3 regions of the Herbaspirillum sp. C7C8 genome follow, and region 1 is predicted to be linked to each of the others. Evidence: predicted binding sites of a transcription regulator. Region 1 holds the regulator's gene; each other region holds the start of a gene.
What was found. Region 1 encodes FliA, which starts transcription of late flagellar genes. Its sites were predicted from a motif close to CTAAAGTTTNNNNNNNNNNNGCCGNTA; they were not measured.

Region 2: HWE01_RS05045 (DUF5610 domain-containing protein) is a predicted target of FliA. The motif match lies at 4,466-4,492, and genes of this name have one in related genera.
Region 3: HWE01_RS03885 (FlxA-like family protein) is a predicted target of FliA. The motif match lies at 7,470-7,496, and genes of this name have one in related genera.

The regions. Positions count from the first base shown of each region.
Region 1 covers NZ_JABXGG010000005.1:59,770-69,266, forward strand. The annotation lists gene flhF (flagellar biosynthesis GTPase FlhF) at 1-931, shown strand, start outside; gene HWE01_RS08175 (MinD/ParA family ATP-binding protein) at 966-1,769, shown strand; gene HWE01_RS08180 (RNA polymerase sigma factor FliA) at 1,775-2,512, shown strand; gene HWE01_RS08185 (flagella synthesis protein FlgN) at 2,632-3,090, opposite strand; gene flgM (flagellar biosynthesis anti-sigma factor FlgM) at 3,122-3,442, opposite strand; gene flgA (flagellar basal body P-ring formation chaperone FlgA) at 3,656-4,438, opposite strand; gene flgB (flagellar basal body rod protein FlgB) at 4,667-5,095, shown strand; gene flgC (flagellar basal body rod protein FlgC) at 5,102-5,506, shown strand; gene HWE01_RS08210 (flagellar hook assembly protein FlgD) at 5,521-6,246, shown strand; gene flgE (flagellar hook protein FlgE) at 6,286-7,572, shown strand; gene flgF (flagellar basal-body rod protein FlgF) at 7,693-8,430, shown strand; gene flgG (flagellar basal-body rod protein FlgG) at 8,496-9,278, shown strand; gene HWE01_RS08230 (flagellar basal body L-ring protein FlgH) at 9,338-9,497, shown strand, end outside.
Region 2 covers NZ_JABXGG010000003.1:104,514-114,010, forward strand. The annotation lists gene HWE01_RS05030 (type IV pilus secretin PilQ) at 1-987, shown strand, start outside; gene aroKB (bifunctional shikimate kinase/3-dehydroquinate synthase AroKB) at 1,187-2,986, shown strand; gene HWE01_RS05040 (deoxyguanosinetriphosphate triphosphohydrolase) at 2,989-4,140, shown strand; gene HWE01_RS05045 (DUF5610 domain-containing protein) at 4,590-5,345, shown strand; gene HWE01_RS05050 (hypothetical protein) at 5,345-5,845, shown strand; gene HWE01_RS05055 (hypothetical protein) at 5,887-6,243, opposite strand; gene HWE01_RS05060 (hypothetical protein) at 6,240-6,698, opposite strand; gene HWE01_RS05065 (hypothetical protein) at 6,721-7,083, opposite strand; gene HWE01_RS05070 (Tex family protein) at 7,563-9,497, opposite strand, start outside.
Region 3 covers NZ_JABXGG010000002.1:353,061-362,557, forward strand. The annotation lists gene HWE01_RS03850 (branched-chain amino acid ABC transporter substrate-binding protein) at 1-728, shown strand, start outside; gene livH (high-affinity branched-chain amino acid ABC transporter permease LivH) at 827-1,753, shown strand; gene HWE01_RS03860 (high-affinity branched-chain amino acid ABC transporter permease LivM) at 1,797-3,023, shown strand; gene livG (high-affinity branched-chain amino acid ABC transporter ATP-binding protein LivG) at 3,020-3,796, shown strand; gene HWE01_RS03870 (ABC transporter ATP-binding protein) at 3,796-4,500, shown strand; gene HWE01_RS03875 (ABC transporter substrate-binding protein) at 4,764-5,603, shown strand; gene HWE01_RS03880 (MFS transporter) at 5,648-7,018, shown strand; gene HWE01_RS03885 (FlxA-like family protein) at 7,052-7,405, opposite strand; gene hppD (4-hydroxyphenylpyruvate dioxygenase) at 7,587-8,711, opposite strand; gene HWE01_RS03895 (Lrp/AsnC family transcriptional regulator) at 8,859-9,377, shown strand.

The DNA.
Region 1 (9,497 bases):
CGGCGTACTGGAAACCCAGTTGGCCGAGATTTCCTGGGGCGGTACGCAAAAACGCGACCCGCTCAAGGGTGTGGTCCTCAAGGAAATGCTGGCGGCCGGTTTTTCGGCCAGCCTGTCGCGTCTGATTACCGAAAACCTGCCCGCCAACTCGAAGTCGCAGGACATCATGTTCTGGGTCAAGTCGGTGCTGGCACGCAATCTCAACACCCTGGCCAACGAAAACGAGCTGCTCGAAAACGGCGGCGTCTTCGCCCTGGTCGGCCCCACCGGCGTGGGCAAGACCACCACCACCGCCAAGCTGGCGGCGCGCTGCGTGATGCGCCACGGCTCCGGCAAGCTGGCCCTGATCACCACCGACGGCTACCGCATCGGCGGTTACGAACAACTGCGCATCTACGGCAAGATCCTGGGCGTGATGGTCCACTCGGTCAAGGATGAGACCGACCTGCGCATCGCTCTGGAAGAGTTGAAAGGCAAGCACACCGTGCTGATCGACACCGCCGGCGTGGGCCAGCGCGATCAGATGGTGGCCGAGCAGGACGCCATGCTGGCCGGTGCCGGCGTGGACATCAAGCGCCTGCTGTGCCTGAACGCCACCGCCACCGGCGGGACCCTCAACGAAGTAGTGCATGCCTATTCCAGCTCCGGTCTGGCCGGCTGCATCATCACCAAACTCGATGAAGCCGCCACCATCGGCAATGTGCTCGATGTGGTGATCCGCCACAAGCTCAACCTGCATTACGTGGCCAATGGCCAGCGCGTGCCGGAAGACCTGCACGTGGCCAACAAGCTGTATCTGGCCGACCGCGCCTTCAAGCAGAAGCGCGAAACCGCGCCCTTCGAGTTCCAGGAGGGCGAGTTGCCGGGCGTGATCGGGCCGACCGCGATGTCGATGAATGACAAGGGCCTGCGCGAGGTGAGCTTTGGCTAGTTACGACATCGACCAGGCAGCAGGACTGCGCCGGATGCTGGAAAGGCCGGTGCCGCGACTGTTTACCTTCTTCTCCGTCCTCGGCGAGGAAGAGAAGAGCGCCATGCTCATCAACCTGGCGGCCTCGCTGTCCCAGGCCAAGCACAGTGTGCTGGTCGTGGATGGCGACGTGGCCAGTACCGGACTGTTGACGCGCATCGGTTTGCGCCATGACGTGGCCACGCTGCAGGAGGTGGCGCGCATGGAGCGTCCCTTGATCGAGGCTACCCGTCTGCTGCCGGAAGGATTTTCGATGGCGCGCATCGCCCGCCGCAGCGTTCCTTCGGCCACCGACCCGCACGCAGGACGGCTGGCCGAGATCTTCGACAGCCTGATTGGCCAGGCCGAGATCACCCTGGTCAATGGCGTGCTGGCGCGCGACCTGTCGCTGCCGGTGCCGACCATGGAAATGGGCGAGATCGTGATCCAGGTCTCGACCACGGCCTCGTCGATCAAATCGGCCTATGTGCTCCTGAAGAGCCTGAGCGACCGTATCGGTCGCCGTCCCTTCAGTCTCATCGTCAACGATGCCACCGAAGCCGAAGCCCGCACCGTCTATGCCAACATGGCCCAGGCTGCCAGCCGCTACCTGGCGGCGCAATTGAATTTCATGGGGTCGATTCCGGCCGATGACCATATCCGCCGGGCCACCGGGCAGGGCCGGGCGGTGATGGACGTGTTTCCCTTCGCCGGGGCGGCGCTGGCGTTCCAGCGCCTCTCCAAGCGCTTTACGGCGACCCCGGACGCGACCGGCAGCAGCTACCGCATGGCCACCGACGGTGCCAGCCTGGGAGTGTGACGTGCATGTATAACGTCAAGGGAAAAAAGGGCAAGAACGATGTGCTGGAGCAGCATGCGCCGCTGGTCAGGAAGCTGGCGCATCAGCTCAAGGCCAAGCTGCCCCCCAGCGTAGAGGTGGACGACCTGATCCAGGCCGGCATGATGGGCCTGCTCGACGCCGTCAACCGCTATGAGGAAACCCATGGCGCGCAGTTTGAGACCTATGCCGTGCAGCGTATCCGTGGCGCCATGCTCGACGAACTGCGCAGCAGCGACTGGCTGCCGCGCAGCATCCGCCAGAATGCGCGCAAGGTGGAAGAGGCCATGCAGACCCTGCTGCAGCAACTGGGCCGCCAGCCGCAGGAGGCGGAAGTGGCGCAGCACATGAAGATCAGTCTGAGTGATTACCAGGCCCTGCTGACCGACTGTGGTGGCCATCAACTGATTTATTACGAGGACTTTCACGACGACGAGGGCGGTCATGAGCACTTCCTGGACCGCTATCAGACCGGCGAGGGTGAGGATGATCCGCTGCAGACCCTGATCAACGGTGGTTTCCGTGAAGCAGTGGTGGATTCCATCAAGGCCCTGCCCGAGCGTGAGCAGCTCCTCATGGCGCTGTACTACGAGCAGGAAATGAACCTCAAGGAAATCGGTGCGGTCATGGGTGTCTCCGAATCGCGCGTATGCCAGCTGCACAGCCAGGCGATTTCGCGCATGCGTTCCTATCTGCGCGAGCATTCCTGGAGCGGGGTGGCCTGAGTCCGCAGTACGACAATGAGCAGCATGCCGTATTTGCCGATGCCTCATTTGCAGACACGTTAACGACAAAGCCCGGCCATGCCGGGCTTTTTGCTGGTACCGCGCCTGAGCGGGAAGCGCTACACCACACCCAGTCGACGGCCCGAGGATTTGATGCTGTTCTGACCGTCGGGGCCATAGAAATTGCCAGTGCCGGTCTTGCCTTGCAGAATCGTGAGTGCGCTCTGGTTGATGGAGAGCTTCTTGCCGATCAGCAGGCCATTGACGCGGTTCAGTTCCTTGGCATCCTGGGCCAGTTCGAAGAGGCCGGCCCAGAGATCGCGGTCGGCCTCGCTGGCCTGTTCATTCATCCACTTCTGCATGCCGGCTTCATCTGCGCTGTAGCCCAGCGTACCCAGCAAGGCATGACGGTTGCCAGCCAGGGTGGACATTTCAGCAACGATGGCAGCTTTTTCGGAAATGATGTCGGTCAGCCCTTCCGCAGTGGCTTCGGCCAGCAGAGCCTGTTCCTGGGTCAGTTTTTCCACCAGGCGCGACATGGCAGCGTGTTCCTGGGACAGTTTGCTGGCCGGATTCATGCGAAAGATCCTCTGCAAAAACGAAAGGTGATCAGGCCGGGCGGGCGCTGATGAGGGTCTTGACGGTATCGATCAGGCCATTGGCGACCTTCTCGGGATCGATCTGGAAGGTGCCATTGGCAATGGCGGCCTTGATCTCGGCCACTTTCTTGGCGTCAAAGCTGCTGCTCTTGCTGTCGCCCTTGGTTTCCAGCGCCTGGTAGGTGCTGGACAGGCGCACGCTGTCCGAGGTGGCGGCGGTGGCAGCCGCGCTGTTGCCGGCGGCAGCGCCGCCCTGGGCGGTGGTGCGGGCTTGCGTCTGCGTCTGCTCGGTGTTGAGGGCAGCGGATTTGAGGGCGTCGTTAACGTTCACGGCAGTATTCCTTGTAGGGTGGGGGCGCAGCGCACCCGCCTGTCGTATGGATTATCGACCAGTTCTGGGCAAACTTTAACATTCCCGCACCTGAAATCAGCGCATTTCGGGTACTTTTCTTCACATTCCTGCCAGGGCGATCCGCTGCGTTCCGCCTGGGCATTGTTCTCCGGGAAATTGCTTCATATCAATAAAGAAACCGGCCTGGCCGGCTCAATAATTGATTTCCAGGATCCCGCCGGCCTTGGCAATGCCGCTGACGACCTGGCCGGTTGCCGTGCGGGCCTGGGCCATCTGGCCTTCGTTGGCATTGGTCAGGGCGCGTGCTTCGGTGGAGATCTGGAAACCCGGTCCCGTCGAAACCACCCGCACCGCCTGGCCCTGCTGCACCACGCGCTGGTTGCGGATGGCATCCAGGCGCAGGGGCGTGCCGGCGCGCAGAGACATGTTGGCCACCCGGCCGATCACTTGCGATTCTTCGGTGACGACCCCGCTGGGCAGGGTCGACATGTCACCATGGATGCGGGTGACGTCACTGGCGCTGATGGTCTGGCCCTGGGCCAGCGGTACGGCGGCGACCAGGTAATCCGAGATCACCTGGACGTTGGCGCGCAGGTAAATGGTCCAGGGGGAGGGCGCCACGCACTTGACGCCGACCGTGGTGCGGCCGAACAGGCGGCCGCCATTGGGCATGAAGGCTTGCGGTTCCAGGCAGGCCGCCAGCGTGAGGCGTGTATCGACCGGATCGATGGTGACCGTGACGCTGCCGGGCAGGCCCGAGGTCTGGCCTTTCAGGAATTCTTCCGCCACTTGTTGCAAGGCTGATAAGTCCTGCTTTTGCGCAGTATTGGGCGTAGCGGAAATATTGGCCGTGTTGGTGCTGTTGGGGCTGCTCTGGGCGTGGGCAGGTGCAAGCGTCCCCAGGCCGGCTGCCAGCAGGGCGAGGGCGGCGAAGGTGCGGCGCAGGGCGCGCAAGGGGTGGTTCAGGTGTTTCATGTTGTGCAACTTGCCGGCAGGGCGTAGGCGAATCTTGGCAGTGATGTTACTTCGCGCGCGCGAGGTCAAAAGCGCAAACAGGGGAGGCTTTTCTCTCTTTATCGCCCCTTAGAGTCCGGGGACCGAACGTATGATCAAGCCTACGTAATTCCATCATCGGCGCAGTCCGCAAGCGGCCAGGCAAGGGCAGGCGAGAGCGGCGCAGCGACGGTATTTCCGGAGGACCCGATGGTCTCTAAGCTCGACGATTTTTTCCGTTTCAACGAGATGGCGCTGAACCTGCGGGCCCAGCGCCAGCAAGTGCTGGCGTCCAACATCGCCAATGCGGACACGCCCAACTACAAGGCGCGTGACGTCAACTTTGCCGATGCGCTCAAGAATGCGCTGGACAGCAAGAGCACCACCCTGCCGCCCCTGCAGCTGGAGCGCACTGCCGCGGCCCACGTGGCCGGTACCGCGCCCGACAATGGTCCGGGCAGCATCGGCGGTTCGCCCTTGCAGTACCGTACGCCGGCCCAGGGCAGCGTGGACGGCAACACGGTCGATCTGGACGTGGAACGCAATGAATTCGTCGACAACGGCCTTCGCTACGAAGCCGGCGTCACTGCCGTGAACGGCCAGATCAAGGCCATGTTGAACGCCATCCAACCGGGTTGATAAACCATGTCTCTTTCCAACATCTTCAACGTGGCCGGCTCGGCCATGAGCGCCCAGGCCCAGCGGCTCAATGCCACGGCCAGCAACATCGCCAACGCCGACAGTGCCACCAGCCCCGACGGTACGCCCTACAAGGCCAAGCAGGTGGTGTTCGAAGCCATTCCCGTGGGCGGGGTCAAGGACAGCGGCGTGAAGGTCGCGGCCGTGGTCGAGGACCAGGCCCCGCCCAAGCTGGTCTATGACCCCAAGCATCCCATGGCCGATGGCAATGGCTACGTGGCCATGCCCAACGTCAATCCGGTCGAGGAAATGGTCAACATGATCTCGGCTTCGCGCTCTTACCAGACCAATGTGGAAACGATGAACACGGCCAAGGCCATGCTCGTCAAGACCCTTACCATCGGCCAATAACCAGGACCTGAATCATGGCAATCGTCTCCAGTGACCTGCTCACCGCAATGAATGGTACGAGCAGCAGCTCGTCCACCACCACCAGCTCTTCCAGTCTGGACGACAACAGCCCGGACGCGATCCAGAATCGCTTCCTGACGCTGCTGATCGCGCAGATGAAGAACCAGGATCCCAGCAACCCGATGGACAACTCGCAGCTCACCACCCAGATGGCGCAGCTCTCGACCGTCTCGGGTATCAGCCAGTTGAACAACTCGCTGTCCACGCTGATGGGCAATCTCAATTCCTCGCAGGCACTGTCCACGGCCAACATGATCGGTCACAGCGTGCTGGCCCCGGGCAACAGCATCCAGCTGACCTCCGATACCACCAAGGACAGCAGCGGCAATGATGTCACCAGCCAGAAGGCCGTCTTCGGCGTGAACCTCTCCGGTACCGCTTCCTCGGTGGTGGTGACCATCAAGGATTCCACCGGCGCCGTGGTGCATACCACCGATCTCGGTACCCAGGCAGCCGGCGTGGTGCCGGTGATCTGGGATGGCACCAACAACACCGGCGGCAAGGTGGCCGACGGCAACTACACCTTCACGGTCAGCGCCTCCAACAACGGTACGGCGGTGAGTGCCTCGACCTTGTCCTTCGGCACCGTATCAAGCGTCTCGACTGCGTCGGACGGCGTCAAGCTCAACGTCTCCAACATCGGCACCATCAAGCCGACCGACGTCGTGCAAATTCTTTAATCGTCATTACCGACAACATTCGGAACAAGGGGATATCTCATGAGTTTTCAACAAGGTCTGAGCGGACTGAATGGCGCAGCCAAGAGCCTGGACGTCATCGGTAATAACGTGGCCAACGCCAGCACGGTGGGTTTCAAGCAGTCGCAGACGCAGTTTGCCGATATGTATGCCAATTCGATGAACCGTTCCGGCAATTCGCCGGTGGGCATCGGCGTGACCGTGGCCAACGTGGCACAACAGTTCACCCAGGGCAACATCAGTTCGTCCAACAATCCGCTGGATATCGCCATCAATGGCGATGGCTTCTTCCAGGTGGCTCCGTCGCTGACCGACCTGTCGCCGATGTACGGTCGCAACGGCCAGTTTCAGCTGGACAAGAATGGCTACATCGTCAATCCCAGCATGAACGGCGCTTACCTGATGGGCTGGGCGGCCGGTACTTCGGGAGGGGACCCGGTTGCGCTGCAGATCGATACCTCGGCCATTCCGGCCACCACGACGACTTCCATCACCACCAAGGTGAACCTGGATTCGCGCCTCGATACGCCGACCACCACGCCGTTCAATGCGGCCGATCCGACGACCTACAACAATTCCACGGGCGTGACCATCTACGACAGCCTGGGTAATCCGTACAGCGTCCAGACCTACTACGTCAAGCACGACCCGGACACCACCGTGACGCCGCCCACCACCAGCTGGGACGTCTACGCCAAGGTGGGTGACAAGACCCTGGTGACCACCAGCGGCGGTTCGGTCCCGCTGTCCCTGGGCACGATGACATTCGATTCCACCGGTGCGCTCATCAGCGGCGGCACGATGAGCATCGACCTCACCGCGACCGGCGCGAACTCCGATGTGGCTGCCGGCGGCGGCAACTTTGCCAGCGCCATCTCGCTCAGCTATACCGGCTCGACCCAGACCGGTTCGGCCTTCGTGAACCTGGCGCAGAGCCAGAACGGCATGCCGCCCGGCACCCTGTCCAGTTTCTCGATCGACAAGGACGGTTCCATCGTCGGCTCCTACAGCAATCAGCAGACCAAGAACCTGGGTACCGTGGTGCTGGTGAACTTCGCCAACCCGAACGGCCTGCAGCCGCTGGGCAACAACCTGTACCAGGCTACCGGCGCAGCCGGCAGCGCGCTGGTGGGCAAGCCGACCACCGGTACCTTCGGCACTCTGCAGGCGCGTGCGGTGGAAGACTCCAACGTCGACCTGACCGCCGAGCTGGTCAACATGATCGTGGCCCAGCGCGTCTACCAGGCCAACTCGCAGACCATCAAGGTGCAGGACACCGTGCTGCAGACCCTGGTCAGCCTGCGCTGATAAGTTTCACAGGATGTGCCCGGCGCGCCGTGCGGCGCGCCTGCTTCAAGGCTGCCGGCGTCGTCGGTGGCCGGTTTGAACCGATGGCGCCAGGGATGGACGCCATTACTAAGGGGTGATATGGATCGTCTGATCTATACAGCGATGTCGGGTGCCAAGCACACGCTTGAGCAGCAAGCCAGCGCCAGCAACAACCTGGCCAATGCCACGACCACGGGTTTTCGCGCCCAATTGAATACCTTCCGTTCGGCGCCGGTGGTGGGCCCGGGCCTGCCCACGCGCGCCTTCGTGGTGGATTCCACGGCCGGCAACGATTTTTCCCAGGGGCCGATTCAGGATACTGGCCGTGCTCTGGATGTGGCAGTGCAGGGCCGTGGCTGGATCGCGGTGCAGACCGCTGACGGTGGCGAAGCCTACACCCGCAACGGCAGCTTCAAGATCAACGAGAACGGCATCCTGCAGACCCAGAACGGCCAGTCCGTGCAGGGCGACGCCGGTCCGATCACGATTCCGCCGGATACCACCGTGGCCATTGCTGCCGACGGCACGGTGTCCTCGATCCCGACCAACGGCATTCCCAATGCGGTCAACGTGCTGGGTCGTATCAAGCTGGTCAATCCGGACGACAAGAATCTCCAGCGTGGTGATGACGGCCTGTTTCGCACCATCACCGGTGCCGCCCAGCCCGACGCCAACGTGCGCCTGGCCAGCGGTGCGCTGGAGGGCAGCAACGTGAACGTGGTGGAAGCGATGGTCAACATGATCAACCTGTCGCGCCAGTTCGAAATGAACATGAAAGTGATCCAGACCGCCGAGAGCGATGCGACCAAGGCGACCTCGATCCTGACGCTGTCCTGATGCTGGTCACGCACTTGACCTCAATGATGTACCCGCAGCGCAAGCGCTGATTACCGGAGAAACAAATGATTCGTTCCCTGTGGATTTCCAAGACCGGCCTGGATGCGCAACAGACGCAGCTGGACGTGATTTCCAACAACCTGGCCAACGTCAGCACCAATGGTTTCAAGCGCTCACGCGCCGTCTTCGAAGATCTGCTGTACCAGACCGTGCGCCAGCCCGGTGCCCAGTCTTCGCAGCAGACGCAATTGCCCTCGGGCCTGCAGATCGGTACCGGCGTGCGTCCGGTGGCCACCGAGCGCATCTTCACCCAGGGCAACGTCAACCAGACCAACAATGACAAGGACCTGGCGATCCAGGGCAATGGCTTCTTCCAGATCCTGCTGCCCGACGGCACCACCGCCTACACCCGCGATGGCTCCTTCCAGACCGACAGCCAGGGCCAGATGGTGACCTCCAGCGGCTACACCCTGCAGCCGCCGATCACCATTCCGCTCAACACCACCAAGCTGACCGTGGGCCGTGACGGTACCGTCTCGATCATGCAGGCCGGTTCCACCGCTACCACGCAGATCGGTACCATCCAGGTCGCCACCTTCATCAACCCGGCTGGCCTGGAAAGCCGTGGCGAGAACCTGTACGTCGAAACCGCCGCTTCCGGTACACCCAACCCGAACACCCCGGGGACCAACGGTGCCGGTGCCCTGTGGCAGGGTTACGTGGAAACTTCCAACGTGAACGTGGTGGAAGAGCTGGTCAACATGATCCAGACACAGCGCGCCTATGAAATCAACAGCAAGGCCATCACCACGTCCGACCAGATGCTGGCCAAGCTTTCGCAGCTGTAAGGCTTCGCGCGGTGGATGTTGAACAAGGTAGTCGGTAGCAGAAGAAGGACGAGGCAGAGATGAAGAGCATGCTGAAATTGGTCACCATGGCGGGCGTGTTGAGCGTGAGTGCTTGCACCACCGTTCCCGACAGTATCGTGACAGGTCCCAAGACGGCGCGTCCGCAGCCGGCGTCCTACGCGCCGCCGACCTCGGGTGCGATTTTCCAGTCGGCGGTCT
Region 2 (9,497 bases), on a different contig from region 1:
GAAAGCTTCCAGCTCAATTACCAGCGCGCCGATACCTTGCGCAAGGCGCTGGGCATCGGCGAAGACGGCAGCACCCAAGCCAATCGCCGCAACGCCCTGCTCTCGCGACGAGGCAGCGCCATGATCGACGGCCATACCAACCAGTTGCTGGTCACCGATACCCTGGCCGTGCTGGCCAACGTACGCAAGCTGATCGAGCGCATCGACGTGGCCTCCCGCCAGGTCCTGATCGAAGCCCGCATCGTGGAAGCCGATGACAGTTTCTCGCGCAACCTGGGCGTCAAGCTCGGGCTGGCCGCCACCACCCGCGGGGCCGCCGTGGGCAATGGCTACGCCGCCATCGGCGAGCGCAGCGGCCAGACACCCGCCACACCTGATCTGTACCTGCGCGAACCGGCCCTGAACTTGCCGGCCGATGGACTCAGCGGTGCCGCCCCCGGCAGCTTCGCCTTCACCCTCTTCAATGCCGCCGCGCAGCGCTTTCTCAACATCGAATTGTCGGCGCTGGAGGCCGAAGGCCGCGGCAAGATCGTCTCCAGCCCGCGCCTGGTCACAGCCGACCAGCAGGCCGCGCTGATCGAACAGGGCGAAGAAATTCCCTACCAGCAAGCCGCCGGTAACGGCAGCACCGCCACCGCCTTCAAGAAAGCCAACCTGAAGCTGGAGGTCACCCCCCAGATCACGCCGGATGGCAACGTCATCCTCGATGTGGACGTCAACAAGGACAGCCGGGGCAGCGTCACGCCCGGCGGACTGGCCATCAACACCAAGCACATCAAGACCAAGGTCCAGGTGGAGGATGGCGGCACGGTCGTCATCGGCGGCATCTATACCCAGACCGACAATGACCATGAGACGCGGGTGCCGCTGCTGGGCGACATCCCGGTGCTGGGGGCGCTGTTTCGCAGCCAGAGCAAGGTGCGGGACAAGACTGAACTGCTGATCTTCCTGACCCCACGCATCGTCGCCGCGCCGCGCCCGTATTGAGCCGCAAGGACCTGACCACGGGATTTTTCCCCGGTGGCGGGGCAAAGAACGGTAAAATCGCTGTTCCAGGCCCGTGGCGCCGGGCGCGAGCCCGCCAGCAGCGGGCAACACAGCCGTCCACCGGGCGGCAGGCGACCGTGCCGGCAGACGTGCGGCGCCATGACATTGGCCAGTAGCGCAAAGCGCAGAATTCTTAGATATGACGGGAAGCATCTTCCTTGTCGGCCTGATGGGAGCCGGCAAGACCACCATAGGCCGGGCCCTGGCCAAAAAGCTGAACAAGCGTTTCGTCGATTCGGACCACGAGATCGAAGCGCGGACCGGCGCCACCATCCCGGTGATCTTCGAGATCGAGGGCGAGGAGAACTTCCGTCGCCGCGAAGCCGAGGTCATCCGCGAGCTCGCAGCCCAGCCCGACATCGTGCTGGCCACGGGCGGCGGTGCGATCCTGCGTGCCGAGAATCGCGAGAATCTCAAGAAAGGCGGCACCGTCGTCTACCTGCGTGCCAGCATCAACCAGATCCTGCAACGCACCGGGCGCGACAAGAACCGTCCGCTGCTGCAAACCGCCGACCCGCGCCGCAAGCTCGAAGAGCTGTCGCGCCAGCGCGATCCGCTGTATCGCGAAGTGGCCGACTTCGTGGTCGAGACCAACCGGCCCAATGTGCAGTTCCTGGTACAGACCATCATCAGCCACCTGGAACTCTCGCCCAAGGAAGGTGCCTGGCAAGCGGTACCGGCACCTGAGGAAACCATCGTCCTGGAAACCGCCAGCGCAGTCCTGACCCAGGCTGCCGATGGCACCACCACACTCTCGCGCAGTCATTCCACCCAGATCCTTCATGGCGCTGCCAGCGCCGAACCCAGCCTTCGCAGCATGAACCAGAACATCGCCTCCGCCGCCACCACGATCGCCTCCCTGACCCTCAACGTCGACCTGGGCGAGCGCAGCTATCCCATCCACATCGGCCGCGGGCTGCTGGACGACCCCACCCTGCTGCCGCAATACGTCAAGGGCAAGCGCGTGGCCATCGTCACCAATGACAAGGTCGGCCCGCTCTACCTGGACAAGGTAGCGCAGGCCCTGCGCGCAGCCGGCAAGCAGGTCACCGAGATCGTGCTGCCCGATGGCGAAGAGGAGAAGAACTGGGCCAGCCTGATGAAGATCTTTGATCGTCTGCTGGCCGACAAGTGTGATCGCAAGACCACTCTGGTCGCGCTGGGTGGCGGCGTGATCGGCGACCTCACCGGCTTTGCCGCGGCCTCCTACATGCGCGGCGTGCCCTTCGTGCAAGTGCCCACGACCTTGCTCTCGCAGGTGGATTCGTCGGTCGGCGGCAAGACCGGCATCAATCATCCGCTGGGCAAGAACATGATCGGGGCCTTCTACCAGCCGCAGGCCGTCATCGCCGATACCGCCACCCTGCACACCCTGCCTCCGCGCGAGCTGGCGGCCGGCATAGCCGAAGTCATCAAGCACGGCGCCATCATCGATGCGCCCTTCTTCGACTGGATCGAAACCAATATGGCGCGCCTGGTCTCCAAGGATGACGCCGCCCTGGCCTATGCCATCCAGCGCTCCTGCGAGATCAAGGCCGAGGTGGTGCGCCAGGACGAGCGCGAAGGTGGCCTGCGCGCCATCCTCAACTTCGGCCACACCTTCGGCCACGCCATCGAGAATGGCCTTGGTTATGGTCAGTGGCTGCATGGTGAAGCGGTGGGCTGTGGCATGGTGATGGCGGCGGACCTGTCGCAGCGCCTGGGCTACATCGATGCCGCCACGTGCGAACGCATTCGTGCCGTGACCGCCGCCGCCGGCCTGCCCACCGTGGCTCCCGACCTGGGCACGGAACGCTGGCTGGACCTCATGGAAGTGGACAAAAAGAATGAAGGTGGCGCGATCAAGTTCATCCTGATCAAGCCGCTGGGCAGTCCTCTGATTACCAACGCGCCGCAGGAGTTGCTCTTGCAAACCCTGGCGGCCTGCACCGGAGCATGAACATGCACACTGAAGCGCCTGACCATCTCGCCCCCTATGCCGCCCACTCGGCAAGTTCGCGAGGTCGGCGCTACAGTGAAACCCCGCCCGGATCGCGCAGCGAGTTCCAGCGCGACCGTGACCGCATCGTCCACTCCACCGCCTTCCGCCGTCTCGAATACAAGACGCAGGTCTTCGTCAATCATGAGGGCGACCTTTTCCGTACGCGCCTGACCCACAGCATCGAAGTCGCACAGATTGCCCGTTCGTGCGCGCGCAACCTGCAACTGAACGAAGACCTGGTGGAAGCCATCTCGCTGGCACACGACCTGGGCCACACTCCCTTCGGTCATGCCGGGCAGGACGAGCTGAACCACTGCATGAAGCATCACGGCGGCTTCGAGCACAACCTGCAGAGCCTGCGCGTGGTCGATGAACTGGAGCAGCACTACGCTGCCTTCGATGGCCTGAACCTCACCTTCGAGACGCGCGAGGGCATCCTCAAGCACTGCTCCCTGCACAATGCCCGGCAGCTGGGCGAGATCGGCGTGCGTTTCCTGGAAAAGAAACAGCCTTCGCTGGAAGCGCAACTGGCCAACCTGGCCGACGAGATCGCCTACAACAATCACGACATCGACGATGGACTGCGTTCCGGACTGCTGACCATGGAACTGATGAGCGAAGTCGATTTCTTCGCGCGCCATCTGCGCGAGGTCGAACAGACCTACCCCGGCATCACTGGCCGTCGCGTCATTCATGAGACGGTGCGTCGCATGATCAATGCACTCATCATCGATCTGAACCAGACCTCGCGCAGCCGCATCGCCGAGATCGCACCCCGCGACATCGAAGATGTACGCAATGCACCGCAGTTGATCGCCTTCTCCGATGCCATGGCTGCCGAAGCCGCCATCCTGAAGAAATTCCTGCGCGAGAAGCTCTACCGCCATTACCAGGTCAACCGCATGACCGCCAAGGCACGCCGCATCATCGCCGAGATGTTCGACACCTTCATCGGCCAGCCCAACCTGCTGCCGCCGGATTATCAGGTCAAGGGCATCGTCGATGAAACCCAACGGCTGGACAAGCAGGCGCGCAAGGTGGCCGACTACATCGCGGGCATGACGGATCGCTATGCCATCCGCGAACATCGACGCCTGTTCGTGATGGAGTGAGGCGTGAGCGAGTGGGTGCAAAGCCCACGTTGAACGCAGTGTCTCGAGACGTTGCGTTTTCGTTCAGCTCATCCGTGCGCGCTCATTGTCTTGCTGCCAGCACGATTTCATTACCTCACTGCAATTGAAATCCCGCTGCCAGCAACTTGCGCACATTTCGTTACATTTTTTCTTGATTGCCTGTGCCCATCTCAGGCCGCCCGACGGCACGCACGGTATCGCCGCAAATCCTTTTCCAGCAAGGCTCTTCGAAAGATTGCGCGAATGCAATGCAGACTTGTCAACGAACTATCCCAGAAACTGAAGGATGTAAATTTCTGTCAACATCAAGTCCGCTTTGAACGGGCCGTTATGCAGCAATGGAGTGGATGCGCATGGTGCGCAGTTTCGCTTCCGTGGATCCGTCTCCCCCTTGATGCCCGGATCCCCTTTTTTTTCAGGAGACCGTCATGGCAATCGGCAACACCACCGGCGTGGACACCAAGTCCCTGCTGCCCACCACCTCCGCTTCCCCCTCGTCGAGCTCTGCAGGGGCGTCTGGCAACGACCAACTGTCCGCGACCTCGGACGACAGCGCCAGCAGCGACAAGATCGCCCAGGCCAAGCAAGCCAACCTGCTCACCGTGAGTGGTGCCAAGGCCCAGTTCAACCTGTCCATCGTGCAATCATCGCTGGAGGTGTCGCTGCAGACGCAGAACGATCCGCTGTCACTGGTCTACAAGACGGCCATCGAGAACATCAACGACATCCTGCGCCCGCAGCTGGGCGACAACGCAATCCAGACGGCGGCAACGCAAGACAATTCGCCCGAGGCTACGGCCGGGCGTATCGTTTCCTTCATCACCAACATGTTCGACCTCTTCAAGCAGAACAACCCGGACAAGGAAGACGCCAGCAACATCGATGACTACATGAATCTCATCTTCAAGGGCGTCGACCAGGGCTTCAAGGAAGCCCGCGGCATTCTCGATAGTCTCAACGTGCTGCAGGGTGACATCGCCGGCAACATCGACAAGACCTACGACCTGGTTCAAAAGGCGCTGAGCGACTTCATCAACAAGGTCAAGGGCGGCAAGCAGGAGGGTGAGGATGGCACCGGCAGCGATGGCAATGCGGATGGACAGGGCGGCACGCTGGTGGCCAGCGAGACGACGGTGAGCATTTCCGTCTCGGTGAGCCAGACGCGGATCAGTACCAGCGCGTGATGCGATCCGGCGCCAAGCTGGACATCACCCTGCTGACGGTCGCCAACGGGCGGCCGTTTTTTTTATCGGTCTTTGGAGAGGCCATCGAGCCATTCGGCTGTCTCGTCAAAGCCGCTGTTCTGCGCATGGACGTTGACGGCCCTGAACAACAGACAGTGAAAGACCAGGGAGAGAATCTGGGCCGCGAAGAAGAACAACCATTTTCCGGGGCCACCGGAAAATTGGAATTCCGGCTCGAAGATGAGAAAGAGCTCAATCGCGCTGGCCACGGCCTGGATCACGCACAGTATCTTCATCACCGCGGCGCCGATCCGGCTGGGATGGAGGTAATGAATCCACGGTATGGCGGCGATCACAAGGAGCAGCAGAACATCGAAACCGATCGGCGGACCGAACCGCCTCATGATCAGGCGCAAGATGGTATTGAAAGTACCGAAGGCGATGAAGGCAAGCAAGGCCTTCAGCAGACGGGGATGATCGAGTTGATACACAGGTTCTGATTGCAAATCACACTCCTTGGCATAAAAAACATGACCCACGACTAAGCGTCTTCACGCGTCACCTGACTCGCATAAGCGGTGACGAGCACCCAGGCCACCGACAGAACAAGATCCATCGCCGTTGCAATCCCTGTGTTACCAAGGCTTGCAAGATCAAGGTGGAAATCAGCCAGGCGCCACACCTCTCCCAGCATGAATAGATAAGGCAGCAGCATGAACGCGATGATGAGCAGCCATCCCGTGCGGGTCGGCATCGCGTAATGCCAGATCAGCAGCCATAGCGGGATGAGAAAGAACAGCGAATAAGCGCTGGCGAAGACCAGTCCGCGAAAGATGCAGACTCCGGTGAATACGATGACGGCCAACAGCAGCTCGGGGTATTTCAGGCGCTTGCTCATCCTTGGGCCTCGGGCTGACCCGGAACGCTGGACGCATCAGGCGGCGTCGTCTGCGCGGGACCGGAGGTGATACGCGCCGCATAAACGATGAGGAACAAGAAGACAAGGGGCAGCGCGGATGGCAGTAAATACAGGGCAAGATAGTCTGTCGGCAGGGAGCTGTCGGAGAACAAGGTATAGATGAAGATCAACTTCCAGAGGAGATACAAGCTCGCTACCGCGGCGAGGGTAGCGATACAGTGATATCCGCCCTTGCTGGGAAAGAGGTAATGCAGTGTCAGAATCAACGGCAGCAGCAAGGATGAAAGCAGGAAGCGCTCCTGAAGCCATAGATAGATCAGCACATTCAGGGAAATGCTGAGGACGGTCAGGATCAAAATGAGCACAAGCAGCAGTCTCGCTCTTTGGATGCGTATATTTTTCATGGTGACGGGAGGTTCCAGGAGGATGGTCATGACAGGGGCACCGGATGCTCGTTCAGACCATGGCGTTGTTCACTTGGGCGGCGTAGAAAATCAGCAAGACCATTGCCACCATCGTGATCAGGAAACTGGCGAAGAGAACGGAAAAACCAGAATAGTCTCCGAAGCTCACTGGGTAACCGGAAGTGCGCCATATCAGTCCTGTGACCAGCAGGACTGGCAGTACCATGCAGCCGGTGATCAGCCACCATCCGAGTCTGCTCGGCCAGTGGTAGTGCACCAGCAGCAAGGCCGCATGGAATAGCAACACCATCGAAAAACCTGCTGTCAGTTCCGATCCGGCCAGCGCGAATGTTCCGATGATCAGGATGAGGAAGCGAAACAGCTTCGGGTGTTTCAGTTGGCTGCGCTTGATCATGCGGGAGCGAAAGAAAGGCGGGATGGAGCAAAGGCCGCCGGGATACACGAGGTCTGGAGGAAAAGTGCCCGCAGGCCGCTTGCTCCAGGGCGCCGGGCGAACGCGCGCCGCTGACTGATTGGGTCAGGCAGATGCGGTGACCACTGCCGATCTCCCACGTGCAAACTCATCCTCGGTTCCTTTCCATGATCGCGATGTCCGGTCTGGACGAGAGGAAGGAGCGTTGCGGCATCTCATCGACAGACACGACTACGAGGGCAGCCATGGTAATGAAAGACGAGTCCATCGCTCACAAATGCAGCGTTTTACATGGCATAACTAAAAATAGTTGGAGAACTCTATGGCATCGGGCCGCATGTTGTGGGCCGCATAAAAAAAAAATGGCTGCTCCCACAAGGAGCAGCCATCGTTCATGGACTTCATGAGGCATGGGCATCCACAAAAGCGGATGCCCATGACAACGCAGTCAGCCGTTCACATCACCCACGCAACTTGGCAAACGCCGCCGCCATCGCATTGTTGGCCGGTGCCTGCTCACGCCCGCGCTGGTTCTGGTGTTGCGACAGACGGCGCGAATCGGTGCGATCACCGCGCTGTTCGTTGCGCGCGCCCGGGGCAGGCGCGGTGTCGTTCAGGCGCATGGTCAGGGCGATGCGCTTGCGCTTCTCGTCCACTTCCAGCACCTTGACCTTGACCACCTGGCCCGCCTTGACCACGGTGTGCGGGTCCTTCACGTAGCTGTTGGACAGCGCCGAGATGTGGACCAGGCCATCCTGGTGCACGCCGATGTCGACGAAGGCACCGAAGGCCGCCACGTTGGTGACCACGCCTTCCAGGATCATGTCCACGCGCAGGTCCTTGATCTCTTCCACGCCTTCCTTGAAGGTCGCGGTGGTGAATTCAGGACGCGGGTCGCGGCCCGGCTTGTCGAGCTCCTTCAGGATGTCGGTGACGGTGGGCACACCGAACTTCTCGTCGGCATACTTGGCCGGAGACAAGCCCTTGAGCAGCGAGGTCTGGCCCAACACGCTCTTCACATCCTTCTTGATGTCGACCAGGATCTTTTCCACCAGCGGATAGGATTCCGGGTGGACTGCCGAGGCATCCAGCGGGTTCTCCCCATTCATCACGCGCAGGAAGCCGGCCGCCTGCTCGAAGGTCTTCTCGCCCAGGCGCGGCACCTCGCGCAGGGCTGCGCGCGAATTGAACATACCCTTCATATCCCGATAGGACACGATGCTCTGTGCCACGCTGGCGTTCAGTCCTGAGACGCGCGCCAGCAGCGGCGCGGAAGCGGTGTTCACATCGACCCCAACCGCGTTGACGCAGTCCTCGACCACGGCATCCAGCGAGCGCGCCAGTTGCGACTGGCTCACGTCGTGCTGGTACTGGCCCACGCCGATGGACTTGGGATCGATCTTGACCAGCTCGGCCAGCGGATCCTGCAGGCGGCGCGCAATCGAGACCGCGCCACGCAGCGACACGTCCAGGTCCGGCAATTCCTTGGAGGCGAATTCGGAGGCCGAATACACCGATGCGCCCGCTTCGGATACCACGATCTTGGTGAGCTTGAGCTCCGGGCGCAGCTTGATGAGGTCCTGGGCCAGCTTGTCGGTTTCACGCGAGGCGGTGCCGTTGCCGATCGAGATCAGCGAGACATTGTGCTTCTCGGCCAGTTGCGACAGGGTGTGCAGCGAACCGTTCCAGTCATTGCGCGGCTGGTGCGGATAGATGGTGTCGGTGGCCACGACCTTGCCGGTGGCGTCCACGATGGCGACCTTCACGCCGGTACGCAGGCCCGGGTCCAGACCCATGGTCGAACGCGGGCCGGCCGGTGCGGCCAGCAGCAGGTCCTTCAGGTTGCGGGCGAAGACGTTGATGGCTTCGGCCTCGGCCTTCTCGCGCAGATTGGTCATCAGCTCGGTTTCGAGGTGCATGAAGACTTTCACGCGCCAGGCCCAGCGCACCGTGTCGGAGAGCCACTTGTCGGCCGGACGGTCCTTGTTGGACACACCGAAACGTGAAGCAATGCGACCTTCGCAGGGATTGTGCGGGGCATCCCACTTCGGCTTCTCTTCTTCGGTATCCAGGCGCAGGATGACGTTCAACATCTCTTCGCGGCGGCCACGGAACAGCGCCAGCGCACGGTGCGAGGGGATGGTGGAATAGGTCTCGGAGTAATCGAAATAGTCGGCGAATTTTTCACCGGCATCCTGCTTGCCCTCGATCACCTTGGATTCGACCACGCCATGCTCGGTGAGGTATTCGCGCAGGCTTTGCAGCAGCTCGGCATCTTCCGAGAAACGTTCCATGAGGATCTGGCGCGCGCCATCGAGGGCGGCCTTGGTATCGGGCACGCCGGGGTTGTCGCCGTTGTCGGTGGTGAAGGCGGGCTTGATGAACTTGGCCGCTTC
Region 3 (9,497 bases), on a different contig from region 1:
TGACCGAAGCCAAGCCGCACAAGTTCATCTTCCGCACCATCGGCCGCGACGACCAGCAAGGTCCTGCCGCCGCCCGCTACGTGATCGAGAAGCTCAAGCCCAAGAAGGTCGCCGTGCTGCACGACAAGCAGTCCTACGGCCAGGGCGTGGCCTCCTCGGTGAAGGCGGCGCTGGATGCGGCCAAGGTGCCGGTGGTGGTGTTCGAAGGCATTAACGCTGGTGACAGCGACTACTCGGCCATCGTCACCAAGTTGAAGTCGCAGGGGGTGGACTTCGTCTATTTCGGCGGCTACCACCCGGAGATGGGCCTGATCATGCGCCAGGCGCGTGAGCAGGGCGTCAAGGCCGTCTTCATGGGCCCCGAAGGCGTGGGCAACAAGGACATCACCGCCATCGCCGGCCCGGCCTCCGAAGGCATGCTGGTGACCTTGCCGGCCGACTTCGCCGCCGACCCGGCCAATGCCGCCCTGGTCAAGGCCTTCGCTGCCGCCAAGCGTGACGCCAACGGTCCGTTCCAGATGCCGGCCTACTCGGCCGTGAAGATCATCGCCGACGCCATCACCGGCAGCAAGTCCACCGATCCCGAAAAGGTCGCGGCCTACATCCATGCCAACAGCTTCAAGACCCCCATCGGCAACGTCGAATACGACAAGAAGGGTGACCTGAAGGCCTTCAAGTTCGTGGTCTTCACCTGGCACAAGGATGCCACCAAGACCGAAGCCAAGTGATTCTCTTCGAATCGCTGGCCTGACTGTCTGACCTGACGTCAAACCGCGAAATGCCCCATTGCTTCGGAATGGGGCATTTCCACTTTCCGGGTTCCCTCATGAATGAATTGCTCCCTCAACTGACCCAGCAGCTCGTCAACGGGCTCTCGCTGGGTGCGATCTATGCCCTGATCGCCATCGGCTACACCATGGTCTACGGCATCATCGGCATGATCAACTTCGCCCACGGCGAAATCTACATGATCGCTTCCTACGTCGGCCTGGTGACGCTCACAGCCATCGGCGTGCAGTCCGGTTATCCCTTGCCGCTGCTCTTGGGCGGTGCGCTCATCGTCTCGGTCCTGGTGACGGGCCTCTATGGCTGGACCGTCGAACGCGTGGCCTATCGTCCGCTGCGCGGCGGGCCGCGCCTGGTGCCGCTGATCTCGGCCATCGGCATGTCCATCTTCCTGCAGAACTATGTGCAGATCGGCCAGGGCGCACGCGACATGTCGGTGCCGGTGCTGATCTCGGGCGCGCTGGAGTTCCAGATGGGCAGCGACTTCACCGTCACCGTGCCGTATTCGCGCATGGTCATCGTGGGCGTGACGCTGGTGCTGATGGTGGCCCTGACGCTGTTCATCGCACGCTCGCGCATGGGCCGTGCCTGCCGCGCCTGCGCTGAAGACATGGGCATGGCCAACCTCCTGGGCATCGATACCAACAAGGTGATTTCCTTCACCTTCGTCCTGGGCGCGATGCTGGCGGCGGTGGGCGGCGTGTTGATTGCGCTGACCATCGGCAAGCTCAATCCCTACATCGGCTTCATCGCCGGCATCAAGGCCTTCACGGCGGCGGTGCTGGGCGGCATCGGCAGCATTCCCGGCGCCATGCTGGGCGGCGTACTGCTGGGTCTGGCCGAGACCTTCGCGGCCGGCTACCTGCCTTCCGAATACAAGGACGTGGTGTCCTTCGGCCTGCTGGTGCTGATCCTGCTGTTCCGTCCCACGGGCCTGTTGGGCAAGCCCGACATCGAAAAGGTCTGAGCCTGCTGCGCTCGACGGACAACGACAAATTCAAGGAGGCGTGATGCCTGAGACTTTCAAGAATGCCGTGGCGGCGGCGCTGGTGACCGCCGTATTGACCATCCCGCTGCTGGGCATGCAGCTGCAGCTGGAGGGCTACCGCGTGGTCCTCAATACCCACTGGACCCCGGTGCTGGTGGCGGTGCTGGCCGTGTTCCTGTTCCAGCTGGCCAAGCCGGCGCTCTTGCGCACCCGCGCCGGCATCAAGCTGCCGACGCTGCCGCGCATGCAGCCGGGCCAGCAGCGCGCGGCCATGATGATCCTGCTGATGGCCGCGCTGGTGTGGCCCTTCTTCGGTTCGCGCGGCTATGTGGACGTGATGACTCTGGCGCTGATCTACGTGGTGCTGGGCCTGGGCCTGAACATCGTGGTCGGTTTCGCCGGCCTGCTCGACCTGGGTTACGTCGGCTTCTATGCCGTGGGTGCCTACACCTATGCGCTGTGCAACCAGTACTTCGGCCTCTCGTTCTGGGAGTGCGTGCCGCTGTCGGCGGCTGCCGCCGCACTGTTCGGCTTCCTGCTGGGCTTCCCGGTGCTGCGCCTGCGCGGTGACTACCTGGCCATCGTCACGCTGGGCTTCGGTGAAATCATCCGTCTCTTGCTCAACAACATGACCAGCCTGACCGGCGGACCGGATGGCATCTCCGGCATCCCCAAGCCGACCGTGTTCGGCGTGGTGATGGCGCGCAATCCGCTGACCGAAGGCGGCACCACCTTCCACCAGATGTTCGGCCTGAGCTATCAGGGCGCGCATATGGTGATCTTCCTGTACTTCCTGGCCTTGCTGATGGTGCTCTTTACCTGGTTCGTCACCAGCCGCCTGCTGCGCATGCCCATGGGCCGCGCCTGGGAAGCGCTGCGTGAAGACGAGATCGCCTGCCGCTCGCTGGGCATCAATCCAACCCGCGTGAAGCTTTCCGCCTTCACGCTCGGTGCCGCCTTCGCCGGCCTGGCCGGTTCCTTCTTCGCCGCCCGCCAGGGTCTGGTGACGCCGGAATCCTTTACCTTCATCGAGTCCGCCCTGATCCTGGCCATCGTCGTGCTGGGGGGGATGGGCTCGCAGCTGGGCGTGATTCTGGCCGCCATCCTGCTGACCGTATTGCCGGAACTGGCGCGCAGCTTTGCCGAATACCGCATGCTGATCTTCGGCCTGGTGATGGTGCTGATGATGATGTGGCGTCCGCAAGGATTGCTCCCTGCAACCCGTCCGCACGTGGAGTTGCCGCAATGAATTCGTCCATGAAAACCATGCTGGAAGTGTCCAACCTGTCGATGCGCTTCGGTGGCCTCCTGGCCGTGGATGGCGTCTCGCTGGCCGTGCAGGAGCGCGAAGTCTTCGCCATCATCGGTCCCAACGGGGCCGGCAAGACTACCGTCTTCAACTGCATCAGCGGCTTCTATCAGCCGACCTCGGGCGAGATCGCTCTCGATGGCGTCTCGATTGCCCGCCAGCCCAGCCACCAGGTGGCGCAGCAGGGGCTGGTGCGGACCTTCCAGAATATCCGCCTCTTCAAGTCCATGACCGTGGTGGAAAACCTGCTGGTGGCACAACACCAGCAGGTCAACACCAACCTGCTGTCGGGCCTGCTCAAGACCGCGGCCTATCGCCGCTCCGAGCAGGAGGCGCTGCAACGCGCGGCCTACTGGCTGGATCAGCTCGGCCTGACCGCACTGGCCAATCGTGAGGCGGGCACGCTCTCGTATGGCCTGCAACGCCGCGTCGAGATTGCCCGCTGCATGATCACCAGGCCGCGCCTGCTGCTGCTGGATGAACCGGCTGCCGGCCTGAACCCGCAGGAGAAGCAGGAGCTGTCGCAACTGATCGACCGCCTGCGCCGCGAGCACGGCGTGGCCGTGCTGCTGATCGAACACGACATGAGCCTCATCATGGGCATCTCCGACCGCATCCTGGTCATGGAGCACGGCAAGCCCATCGTCACCGGCACCCCCGAACAGGTGCGTAGCGACGAGCGCGTGATCAAGGCTTATCTGGGAGAAGAATGATGCTGCAGTTTGACAAGGTGCATACCCACTATGGCGCCATCGAGGCCCTGCACGGCGTATCGCTGAAGGTGGAAAAGGGTGAGATCGTCACCCTCATCGGTGCCAACGGTGCCGGCAAGACCACCCTCTTGATGACGCTGTGCGGACGTCCGCGTGCCTCCGGCGGTCGTGTGATCTTCGAGGGCCAGGACATCACCCAGCTGCCGACCCACGAGATCATGCGCCGGGGACTTGCCATCTCGCCGGAAGGCCGACGCGTCTTCCCCAGTCTGACCGTGCTGGAGAACCTCCAGATGGGCGCCTTCTTCGCCAGCAATGACGAGATCGAGCAGGGCGTCGCGTACGTTTTCGGCCTTTTCCCGCGCCTCAAGGAGCGAGCGGCCCAGCGGGCCGGGACCATGTCCGGCGGCGAGCAGCAGATGCTGGCCATTGGCCGCGCCCTCATGAGCAAGCCGCGCCTGCTGTTGCTGGACGAACCCACGCTGGGCCTGGCCCCGCTGGTGATTGCGCAGATCTTCGAGATCATCCGCACCATCCGCGACAGCGGCGTGACGGTGTTCCTGGTCGAGCAGAACGCCAACAAGGCCCTGGGCGTGGCCGACCGTGGCTATGTGCTGGAAAACGGCCATGTGGTCATGTCCGATACCGGTGCCAACCTGCTGGCCAACAGCGACGTGCGCAAGGCTTATCTGGGCCACGGCTGAATTGTCCGTTGGCTGTCCGTTGACTGTCTGATCGCTGTCCGATGACGGCCCGGTCCTCACCCGACCGGGCCGTTGTCTTGTGGACCGGCCAGATGAAGCGGCAGGGCAGGGTGAACAGGTCATGTCAGGTGATGTGTACCGAAAACTGTCAGGGTACTGTATTGGTGCGTAGAGAGATTTGTTTGTAAAGTGTATGGGAGTGTCTGCTGCGAGTGACATCCGGGATTGTTTCGGGCTATCCTCGACGCTCGATGAGGAAAAGCATGAAAAAGATTTCGCAGCAACTCAAGCAACTGGGCATGGGCAGCCTGCTGTTGGCCGGGGCCTGGCTGGTTCCCGCTGCGGCGCACGCAGACCGCCTGGGGCAGATAGAGGCGCGTGGCGTGCTGATCTGCGCCACGCTGTCCAAGAATGAGCCGCTGGGATTTTCCGATCCGCTGACCGGCCAGATCGTCGGGTTTGATGTCGACATGTGCAGCGCGGTCGCTCGCAAGCTGGGCGTACAGATGCAGCACCGCAGTGTGACGGTGGAGGGGCGTCTGCCGGCGCTCATGAAGGGGGAGGTGGACCTGGTCTCGGCGGCCTTGGGCTATACCCGCGAACGCGCGCGCCTGATCGATTTCACGGCCTCGCATTACCAGAACCCGATCAAGCTGATCGTACAGAGTGATTCCGGCCTGAACCTGGTCTCCGACCTGGACGGCAAGCGCATCAGCGCCAATCGCGATTCCACCCCGGAGCAGGCGGTGCGGCGCGTGCTGCGCAAGGCCAGCTTGCTGACCTTCACCGACACACCGCAATCCTTCCTGGCGCTGGCGCAGGGCCAGGTCGATGCGCTGGCCATTTCGATGCCCTCGGGCATTCGTTTCGTCAATGAGTCGGGCGGACGGTTCCGCTTCGTCGAAGGCGCACTGGCCTGGGAGCCCACTGCACTGGGCGTCAAGAAGGGAGAGCACCGGCTGCTCGATGCCGTCAACCAGGCCCTGGCCGCACTGGAAAAGGAGGGCGAGATCGATGCCCTGTGGACCAAGTGGTATGGTCCCAAGACCAAGTTCAATATTCCCCGCGACAAGAAGTTGACGCCCATTTCGGCGTTCCGCTAAACGCCCTTTTCTTCCCTGTCTTCCCGGCGCCCCCGCGCAGAGTCATGTCTGTTACTTCCGTTCTTCCTTGCGTTTCTCCCGATCATGACGGCCTGCCGCCGCGCCAGCGCCTGCTGGCCATCGCCACGGTGGTGTTGGGCCTGACCATCGCCGTGCTCGACGGCTCCATCGCCAACCTGGCCTTGCCGGCCATGGCGGCCGATCTCAAGGCCAGCGATGCCGATGCGATCTGGGTCATCAACAGCTATCAGATCGCCATGGCGGTGTGCCTGCTGCCGCTGGCGTCGCTGGGAGAAGTGATCGGCTACCGGCGCGTCTACCTGGGCGGGCTGTTTCTCTTCACGCTGGCCTCGCTGGCCTGCGCGGCCAGCGGCGACATGCTGCAACTGAGCCTGGCGCGGGTACTGCAGGGACTGGGCGCAGCCGGGATCCTCTCGGTCAATACCGCACTGATCCGCTTCATCTATCCGGCCCGCCTGCTGGGTCGTGCCATCGGCTACAACGCCCTGGTAGCCGGCACCGGCAATGCCCTGGGCCCGACCGTGGCCGGCCTGATCCTGCATCTGGCCTCGTGGCACTGGCTGTTCCTCATCAACATCCCGCTCGGCCTGGTAGCGCTGGTCGTGGGCAACCGCGCCTTGCCGGCCAATCCGCTCTCGGAACGCCGTTTTGATCGCCAGAGCGCCTTGCTTTGCATGGGCTTCATCGGCTTGCTGCTCTATACCATCGATGCCGTCGGTCATCTGCAAGGCGGCTGGGTGGTGGCACTGTGCGCGCTGCTGACTGCCATCAGCCTGGTGCTGCTGTTGAAGCTGCAATCGCCCAGTGCGCCCATGTTGCCGCTGGACCTGTTGCGCATTCCCCTGTTTGCGCTCTCCATCGGTACTTCGTTCTGCTCCTTCGCGGCGCAGATGTCGGTCTTCGTGATGCTGCCCTTCCTGCTGCAGAATCAACTCGGCATGAGCGCAGCGCGCGCCGGTCTGTTGCTGACGGCCTGGCCGATTGCGGTAGCGCTCACCGGTGTGGTGGCGGGCAAGCTCTCGGATCGCATCTCGGCAGGCTTGCTGGGCGGGGTGGGGCTGGCGGTGATGTGCCTGGGCTTGCTGGCCCTGCTGACGGTGGACCGCAGCACGCCCGATGGCGTGATGCTGGCCATGTTTGCGGTATGCGGGGTTGGCTTCGGGCTGTTCCAGTCGCCCAACAATCGCACCATGATCAGCGCCGCGCCACGTGAGCGTACGGGCGGTGCCAGCGGCATGCTGGGAACGGCACGCCTGACCGGGCAGACTGTGGGTGCCTCGGTGGTGGCCATGCTCATGGGCATATCGGCCACGCCCTATGCGCCGGTGCTGTGCTTTGCCGCTGCCCTGGCGGGTGCGGCTTGTCTGGTGAGCCTGTCGCGGCTGCGTTATTGAGCCGGCAGAATCTTCAAGGAAGCGAAACCGGCCTCAAAGCACCGCTGCCGCCAGCTCGCCACGGGCATGCTGGTGTGCGGCATGGGCGGCCACCGACAGGGCCATGGTGAGATAGTTTTCGCCGCGCCTGCGCTGTCGCGCCTGCTGCTGTTCCAGCACGAACAACTGCTGGTAGAGCGTGCGGATCTGCTGCTGCAGCAACTGACGCTGCTGCTTGCCGTCGCGGTTGGCCGGGAAGCGGGCCAGGGATTGGGTCTGCTGTTGCAGCAGCAGGATACGATGACTCAATTGCGCCACCAGTTCGGCGGGGTCATGGTCCAGCGTGTCTGCCATGGCCGGTTCAGCTGGGGCGTGGGCAGGTTTTTCTTGTTCATACGCGACGTTCATGCGGACTCCGGCCCGTTGGGCGCAAGGGATTGCAAGGGGACAGCGGTGTTGCCTTTGCATGGATTTACGGCGCTCCCGGCGCGATCTTGAGTCTCGGAAAGTAAAAAAACGAAAAGACGCAGGCCCGGCCAGGGCGCTGCGTCTTTTGCATGGCGGCTGCAGGAGCGCGTTCGCCCGGCGGTCAGATCACGCCACGGCGCATCTGGTCCAGCTCGATGGATTCGAACAGAGCCTTGAAATTGCCCTCGCCAAAACCGTCATTGCCCTTGCGCTGGATGATTTCATAGAACACCGGGCCGATCAGGTTCTGGGTGAAGATCTGCAGCAGCAGACCCTGGCCCGCCGTGGGGGCGCCGTCGATGAGGATCTTCAGCTCGCGCAGGGCATCGAGGTCTTCGCCATGACCGGGGATGCGCCGCTCCACCAGGTCATAGTAGGTGGCGATGGTGTCCTGCAGCGGCACCCCACGTGCATACAGGGCGCGCACGGTCTGGTAGATGTCGTCGGTGCCCAGGGCAATGTGCTGGATGCCTTCGCCGTTGTACTGCTTGATGAATTCCTCGATCTGCGACTTGTCGTCGGCGCTCTCGTTGATGGGAATGCGGATCTTGCCGCAGGGGCTGGTCATGGCGCGCGAACGCAGGCCCGTGACCTTGCCCTCGATGTCGAAATACTTGATCTCGCGGAAGTTGAACAGGCGCGTGTAGAACGAAGACCAGGTATCCATCGCGCCGCGCATGACGTTGTGGGTCAGGTGGTCGATGTAGGTCAGGCCGACGCCCTTGGGGTTGCGCTCCACGTCGGGGAAGAACTGAAAATCGACATCATAGATGGAGCCGTTGTCGCCATAGCGATCCACCAGATACAGCAGCGAACCGCCGATGCCACGAATGGCAGGAATGTTCAGTTCCATCGGACCGAGCTTGGCTTCCACGCCTTCAGCGCCCAGTTCCAGTGCACGTTTGTACACATGGGCTGCATCCCGCACCCGGAAGGCCATGGCGTTGACCGAGGCGCCGTGCACCTGGGCAAAGGCGGCGGCATTGCTGTGGGGTTCGCCGTTGAGGATGAAGTTGATTTGGCCCTGGCGATACAGGGTGACATTCTTGGAACGGTGGCGCGCCACCGCCGTGAAGCCCATCAGCTCCAGCACGGCGGCAATGCCGGCCGGATCGGCGGCAGTGTACTCGACGAACTCGAAGCCGTCGGTGCCCATGGGGTTGTCGAACAGGTCGCCACTGACGGTGGTGGCGGTATTGGCGGTATTGACGGCTGCGGTGGCGAACTGGGTGTCTGCGTGGCCCATCTGGTGTCTCCTCGAATAGGGAGGGCCGACAAGCGCGGCCCATGCGAGGAGTTTATTGCGTCAAGACTGCAATTTGTGATTGTTTTTTGCGCGATATATTAGATAATATGCACAAATAATTCTTAAATATGAACTTTGGAGAGACAAATGAGCATCATCAACGTGGATCGCTACGACCTGGCCTTGCTGACCGAATTGCAGCGAGACGGCCATATTACCAATAGCGCGCTGGGTCTGAAAGTGCATCTGTCCACTTCGCAGATCAGCCGTCGCGTACAACGGCTGGAAGAAGCCCACGTCATCGAGCGCTATACCGCCGTGCTGGACCCGGCCGTGGTCGGCCTGGGCGTGACCGCCTTCACCACCGTGACCCTGGACCGCCAGGGCGAAACCCGTGGCGAACTCTTCGAGAAAGCCGTGGAATCCATGCCGGAAGTGACCGAGTGCTTTTCCGTCACCGGCGAGGGCGACTACATCCTGCGCATCGTCGCCCCCGACCTGGCGGCGTTTTCCGAATTCATGATGACCCGGCTGCTGCGCCTGCCGGGCGTGACCAACGTCAAGTCCAACATCACCTTGAAGAAGGTCAAGCAATCGCACGAGCTGCCGCTGGAACACGTGATGCAGCCGGTGAAGTCGCGCCAGCGCATCCGTTTCTCGCAGTGAGCTGAACCACATGATGTGAAAATTCAATGATGGATGGCTGCCATCATTGAATTGTCCGATGATGCGTTTCATCCACGCAGCAATTCAAAAGCAATGATCGGAGTGCATCGTCGGTAGCAC